One region of the Devosia sp. BK genome, then DNA from elsewhere that is predicted to be linked to it. Evidence: predicted binding sites of a transcription regulator. Region 1 holds the regulator's gene; the other holds the start of a gene.
What was found. Region 1 encodes PhoB, which activates phosphate uptake and scavenging genes when phosphate is short. Its sites were predicted from a motif close to TGTCATNNANCTGTCAT; they were not measured.
Positions count from the first base shown of each region.

Region 2: the regulator PhoB is predicted to act here: its motif matches at 1,990-2,006, upstream of DevBK_RS03420 (esterase-like activity of phytase family protein).

Region 1 is NZ_JAIMBX010000001.1:593,623-597,126, forward strand. It holds gene DevBK_RS02880 (GGDEF domain-containing protein) at 1-1,105, shown strand, start outside; gene phoB (phosphate regulon transcriptional regulator PhoB) at 1,102-1,803, opposite strand; gene phoU (phosphate signaling complex protein PhoU) at 1,909-2,625, opposite strand; gene pstB (phosphate ABC transporter ATP-binding protein PstB) at 2,649-3,431, opposite strand; gene pstA (phosphate ABC transporter permease PstA) at 3,500-3,504, opposite strand, start outside.
Region 2 is NZ_JAIMBX010000001.1:711,066-714,569, forward strand. It holds gene DevBK_RS03415 (ATP-dependent helicase) at 1-1,868, opposite strand, end outside; gene DevBK_RS03420 (esterase-like activity of phytase family protein) at 2,062-3,504, shown strand, end outside.

The DNA of each region.
Region 1 (3,504 bases):
TTTTGCCATTCTGGCAATCCTTTGCGTCTGCGTTTTCCTCGGCATGCGACGCATGCCTTCTTTGGCATGGCTTGTCGCGACCGCTGTAATCGCGACGATCGAGACCGTTTTTCTGGCCAATGCACAATTTGAGACCGTAAGCTCCAATGCCGTCGCCGTGCTGACGCCACTGGCCTATATCTGCTTTGGCGAGGCCATTCGCGCGGCGCTTGGGCAGCGGAGCCGGAACTGGTGGCTCTATGGCGCTGTGGCTGTGTTCACTCTTGCAGCTGTATCGCTGAAGCTGGCCGATGTGCCGTTCAGCTATCGGACGCCGGTGTTTCAGATCGCTTGTGCGCTGGCGCTTTGGGACGGCATCTATCGGCTGGCCAAGTTGCCGACGCGCAGCTTTATCGATCACGGCCTGATCGGGGTGGTCGGCGGGCTGTTCGCCATCTTCATTTTCAGGGCGGTGACCTATCCGTTCATCTACGGGCCGGACGTCGCCTATGCGGTCATTCGTGCGGGCGATATCGAGCGGGCGACGCTCATGCTCTCGGCATTGCTGTCGGCTGTAGCTATTCTTTTGACGCTCGCGCGGATCATCAATGGCGTCATCGTGGCTTATCGGCGGCGCTCGGAGCTCGACAGCCTCACGGGGCTTTTGAACCACCAGGCGTTTCATCAATTGGCGAGCGTCGCCGGCAAGACCGGTGGCAGCGTGATTTTCTGCGATATCGATCATTTCAAATCGATCAATGACCGGTTCGGCCATTCGGCGGGCGACAAGGCGCTGTGCGCCTTTGCCGAGCTGTTGCGCTTGAGCGGTTATCAGACCGGGCGTCTGGGTGGCGAGGAATTTGCCGTGCTGGTGCCGGGCGGGTCGATCGCGGTGGCGATGATCGAGGCTGATCGGCTGCGCAAGAAATTCAGTGACCTGCGGCATGCCAATATGCCGGGCGATCTGCGGATTACGGCGAGCTTCGGCATTGCCGAATATGAAGCAGGCGCGGAGCCGCGGCAGGCGTTTTCGAAGGCGGACGCGGCGCTTTATGCGGCCAAGTCAAGCGGCCGCAATCGCGTGAGCGTGCATCAGGCCGAGTCAGTCAAGAGCGCTGCAGCCTAGGCTGGCTGGCCGAAGCGCTCGTCGAAGGCGTAGCCGGCGCCGCGGACAGTGCGGATCGGATCGCTTTCGCGGCCGCGATTGATGGCGCGGCGGAGGCGGCCGATATGGACGTCGACGGTGCGCTCATCGACATAGACGTCATTGCCCCAGACGCCATCGAGAAGCTGCTCGCGCGAATAGACGCGGCCGGGATGGCGCATGAGATATTCGAGGAGGCGGTATTCGGTCGGGCCCAAGTGCACGTCGCGGGTGGAGCGGCGGACGCGATGGGTGGTACGGTCGAGTTCGAGATCGCCGACCTTGAGCGCTGCCGTCACGAGGTTCGGATTGGCGCGACGGAGGAGGGCGTGGATGCGGGCGACCAGTTCGGGGACCGAGAAGGGCTTTACGACATAGTCGTCGGCGCCGGTCGAAAGGCCGCGAACGCGCTCTTCTTCTTCGCCGCGAGCGGTGAGCATAATGATGGGGATGCGCTGGGTTTCTTCGCGGGCGCGGAGACGCCGGCAGAGTTCGATGCCTGAAATCTCGGGCAGCATCCAATCGAGCAGGATCAGATCCGGCAGCTTGTCCTGAATGGCGAGCTGGGCTTCGTCGCCGGTTTCGGCGGTGACGACGCGAAAGCCTTCGGCTTCGAGATTATAGCGCAAGAGGATGGCGATATCGCCCTCGTCTTCGACAACGAGAATGGTCGCGGGCATAGGCGTGCTCCATCGATCGGCCTCAACGTCTGGCCGAAAGTCATGGTTCTTGTGGTTTACCCCCACCCGGCCTCCCCCTGAAAGAGGGGGAGGGGAAGGAAGGGTTTACGCTTTGATCTGCGTGCGGTGCAGTTCCTGGACGTCGGCCGTGAGTTGCTTGCCGGTTTGCAGGTAGTAGGCGCGTTCGGCGATGTTGGTCGCGTGGTCGCCGATGCGCTCGAGGTTTTTGGCGCAGAAGAGGAGATGCGTGCAGGTGGTGATGTTGCGCGGATCTTCCAGCATGTAGGTCAAGAGTTCGCGGAAGAGCGAGGTGTGCATGGCGTCGACTTCGTCGTCGCGGTTGCAGACTTCGACGGCGGCTGCCGCATCGCGATTGGCATAGGCGTCGAGGGAGTCCTTGAGCTGACGGAGGACAAGGGCGGTCATGTTCTTGACGCCATTGTAGAAGGTCGGCTGCAGGTTGATGCCTTCGAGTTTCAGCGAACGGCGAGCCAGTTGCTTGGCCATGTCGCCGACGCGTTCGAGATCGTTGGCGACGTGAACGGCGGTGATGACCGATCTCAGGTCGCTCGCCATCGGCTGGCGGCGGGCGATCAGGGAGACGGCCATTTCGTCGATCTTGCGCTGCATGTCGTCGATGCGCTGGTCGGCGATGATGGTGAGGTCGGCCAGCTCGCGATCGAGCTTGAGAAGGGCCTTGGTGCCGTTCTCGATGGCGACTTCGACCTGGCCGCCCATTTCGGCAATGGTCTGGGCCAGGGTGTTGAGCTCGTCGGTGAAGGACGAGACGATGTGGTCGGACGTGCTGTTATTGGTGGGCATGATGTTGGCTCCTCGTTCCGCGATCAGCCGATGCGGCCCATGATGTAGTCCTGGGTCTGCTTGTTCACCGGATTGGTGAAGATGTCTTCGGTCTGACCCTGTTCGATCAGATTGCCCAGATGGAAGAAGGCGGTGCGCTGGCTGACGCGGGCGGCCTGCTGCATCGAGTGGGTCACGATGACGATGGTGTAGTTTTCGCGCAGTTCGTCGATCAGCTCTTCGATGACGGCGGTGGCGATCGGGTCGAGGGCCGAGCAGGGCTCGTCCATCAGGATCACTTCGGGGCCAACGGCGATGGCGCGCGCGATGCAAAGACGCTGTTGCTGGCCGCCGGAGAGGCCGGTGCCGGGCTCGGCCAGACGATCCTTCACTTCTTCGAAGAGGCCGGCCTTGCGGAGCGATGACACGACGATTTCGTCGAGATCGGTCTTGTTACGGGCGAGGCCATGGATGCGCGGGCCATAGGCGACGTTGTCGTAGATCGACTTGGGGAAGGGATTGGGCTTCTGGAAGACCATGCCGATGCGGGCGCGCAGTTCGACCACGTCCAGATCCTGGGCATAGATGTCCTCGCCATCGAGCTTGATAGTGCCGCCGACCTTGGCGCCTTCGATGGTGTCGTTCATGCGATTGATGCAGCGCAGGAAGGTCGACTTGCCGCAGCCCGATGGCCCGATGAAGGCGGTGACGGCGCGGTCAGGAATGTCGATCGAAATGCCGTGCAGGGCTTGCTTGGCGCCATAGTGGACGGTGACGTCGCGGGCGGTCAGGCGGATAGGGCGGTCAAGCACGTCAGTCGGGTTCATAGCGGAGTCCAGGTTCTGGGAGGTCTTCTTTACCTTGCCGGCAAGCATATCCATTTGGATCACACTCCTTAAG
Region 2 (3,504 bases), 120 kb from region 1:
GTAATGCCGACATAAGCCAGCCGCCGCTCTTCCTCGAGCCCGGCGCGGCCATTTTCGTCCATCGAGCGCTGACTTGGGAACGTGCCTTCTTCCCATCCGGTCAGGAAAACCGTGTTGAATTCCAGCCCCTTGGCCGAGTGCAATGTCATGATGGTGACGGCATCGCTCGCCTCGGCGCTGTCGCGATCCATGACGAGGGAGATGTGTTCGAGAAATCCGCCAAGGCTTTCGAACTCTTCCATCGAGCGGCTGAGTTCCTTGAGGTTTTCCTTGCGCCCCTGTGACTCCGCCGATTTGTCGGCGGCCAGCATATCCATATAGCCGCTTTCTTCGAGGATCTGCTCGACAAGCTGATAGGGCGCCAGGTTCTCCGCGCGATAGGCCCAGTTGTCGAACTGATCGACGAGCCCCCGCAGCGTCGTCCGCTGCTTGGGCTTTAGTTCCTCGGTTTCCGTCAGCATGCGCGTCGCCGAAAGCAGAGACACGTTCTGGTGGCGCGCCGTTTCCATCAGCGTTTTCACTGTCGTATCGCCAAGCCCGCGCTTGGGCACATTGATGATCCGCTCGAACGCAAGGTCATCGGCCGGCTGCGCGACAAGCCGCAGGTAAGCCAGCGCATCGCGGATTTCCTTGCGCTCATAAAACCGCGGCCCACCGACGACGCGATAATTCAGCCCAAGCGTAATGAACCGCTCTTCAAGCTCACGCATCTGGAACGAGGCGCGCACCAGGATCGCCATGGAATTGAGCGGCTCGCCGGCCCGCTGATACTGCTCGATCTCTTCGCCAACCGTCCGCGCTTCCTCTTCGGAATCATAGACTTGCGTGAACGAGATTGTCTCGCCGGCTTCGGCGATATCCGTGTGGAGCGTCTTGCCCAGCCGGTCTTCGTTGAAGGCGATCAGGGTCGAAGCCGCTTTCAGGATATTGGCCGTCGAACGATAATTGCGCTCGAGCTTGATGACCTTGGCGCCCGGAAAGTCCTTTTCGAAACGAAGGATGTTGTCCACTTCGGCCCCGCGCCAGCCATAGATAGATTGGTCATCGTCGCCGACGACGCAGATATTGGCTTCCGGTGCCGGCTTCCCCTGCGCGAGCAATCGCAGCCACAGATACTGCGCCGTGTTGCTATCCTGATATTCGTCGACCAGCATGTATTTGAACTTGCGGTGATATTCGGCGAGCACTTCCGGATTTTCGCGGAACAGCCGGATGCACTCGAGCAGCAGATCGCCGAAATCGGTGGCGTTCAGCGTCTTCAGTCGCGCCTGGTAATCGTAATAGAGCTGACCGCCCTTGCCATTGGCGAAGTAACCGCTTTCAGAAGCGGGAACGTCCTTGGGCAGCCAACCGCGGTTCTTCCAGCCGTCGAGCATGTTGGCAAACTGCCGCGCCGGCCAGCGCTTTTCGTCGATATTGTCCGCCGCCAAAAGTTGCTTGATCAGCCGGATCTGGTCGTCGGTATCGAGAATGGTGAATTGCGGCTTGAGGTCGACCAGTTCGGCATGCGCTCGCAAAATGCGCGCCGAAACCGAGTGAAAGGTCCCCATCCATGGCAGGCCCTCGAAATTGGGCACAAATTCGTGGATGCGCTTCTTCATCTCGCTGGCGGCCTTGTTGGTGAAGGTCACCGCCAGAATCTGGCTTCCCCAAGCCATCCGCTGGTTGAGAATATGCGCAATGCGTGTCGTCAGCACGCGCGTCTTGCCCGTGCCCGCTCCTGCCAGCACCAGCAGCGGCCCCTCGGTCGTCATCACCGCGTCTTTCTGCTCGGGGTTTAGCCCACGCAGATAATCCGGCACTTGCCGGTTCAATTGACTGGTGATCGGCCCGCCGGCGGGGCGGGGCAGAGGGGCGGGTTCGACCATGGGCAAATCTTTCAGACCGTCGCAGGGGGCAGCGCGGCGAGCTTGACGAATCTCATTTTGTTCTCGTCGCAATATAGGGATGCAAGGCGTCCATGTATAGAAGCCGGGATCGTCACCCAAACGTCACAAGCCCGTCATGGCTTTGTTTTGCGCCGACCATAAGCGGAGCGGGCATCTCAAAGGGGACCCGCAAATGCATGCTTCCAAGCATCTTGGCGCGCTGACCGCAGCGCTGCTGCTTTCGACAGCCGGCGCGCACGCCGCCGAATACTTCAATCGCGTTTCGAGCTTCCCGGTTGCGCTCAATGCGCCCGAAGCCGAAGCCACCTCGGCCGAAATCATCACCGCCACCGACGACGGCATGACGCTGATCTATTCCGATAGCCCCAATGGCGGCATCGGCTTTGTCGATATCACCGACGCCAAGGCCCCGAAGCAAGCCGGCTATCTGGACATGGGTGGCGAGCCCACCTCCGTCACCGTCATCGGCGGCAAGGCCTATGTGGCCGTCAACACCTCTGAATCCTTCACCGAACCGTCGGGCAAGCTCGTTGTCGTCGATATCGCCGGCCAGTCGGTTGATGGCGAATTCGAGCTCGGCGGCCAGCCGGATTCCATCGCCCACAACAAGGACAACACCATCCTTGCCATCGCCATCGAAAACGAGCGCGATGAAGACGTCAACGACGGCGCTATCCCGCAAGCCCCTTCGGGCTACCTGACCCTCGTCACGCTGGATAACGGCGCCGTCACCGAAGCCGGCATCAAGAAAGTTGAGCTCACCGGCCTCTCGAAAATCGCGCCGGAAGATGCCGAGGCCGAATTCGTGTCGTTCAACGACAATGACGAAGTCGCCGTCACCATGCAGGAAAACAATTACGTCGTCATAGTCGACGCCAAGACGGCCACCGTCACTGGCGGCTTCGAAGCGGGCGAAACCGGTGTTGCCGGCGTCGATACCAAGAACGATGGCAAGATCGATTTCTCCGCCGATCTTAAGGTCGTTCCTCGGGAGCCCGATGCTGTCAAATGGCTCGACAATGATCGCCTGATCATCGCCAATGAGGGCGATTGGAATGGCGGCTCGCGCGGCTTCACCATCTTCAATCGCGATGGTTCGATCGCCTTCGACTCGGGCAATGCGCTCGACGTCAATGCCGCTCAGCTCGGCCACTATCCCGACTTCCGCAACAAGAAGGGTGTCGAGCCCGAAGGCCTCGAAGTCGCAACCTTTGGCGAAACCAAATATATCTTCATCGCCGAAGAACGCTCCTCGCTGATCGCGATCTACAAGGACACCGGCGCCGAGCCTGAATTCGTCCAGTCCGTCCCCTCGGGCATTTCTCCCGAGGGCCTCGTCGCCATTCCGGAACGCAACCTTTTTGCCACGGCCAATGAAGCCGATCTGCGGGAAGATGGTCTCGCCGGCTCGCATGTCATGATCTATGAGCTCGGCGAAGGCGAACCCGCCTATCCGCAGCTTATCTCTGATCTCGACGCAGACGGTCACCCGATTGGCTGGGCCGCCATTTCCGGCGCCGTTGCCGATGCTGAAAAGCCCGGCATTCTCTATGCCGTCAGCGATAGCGTGCTTTACGGCGAACCGGCGATCTACGAAATCGACGCGACCGCCCAG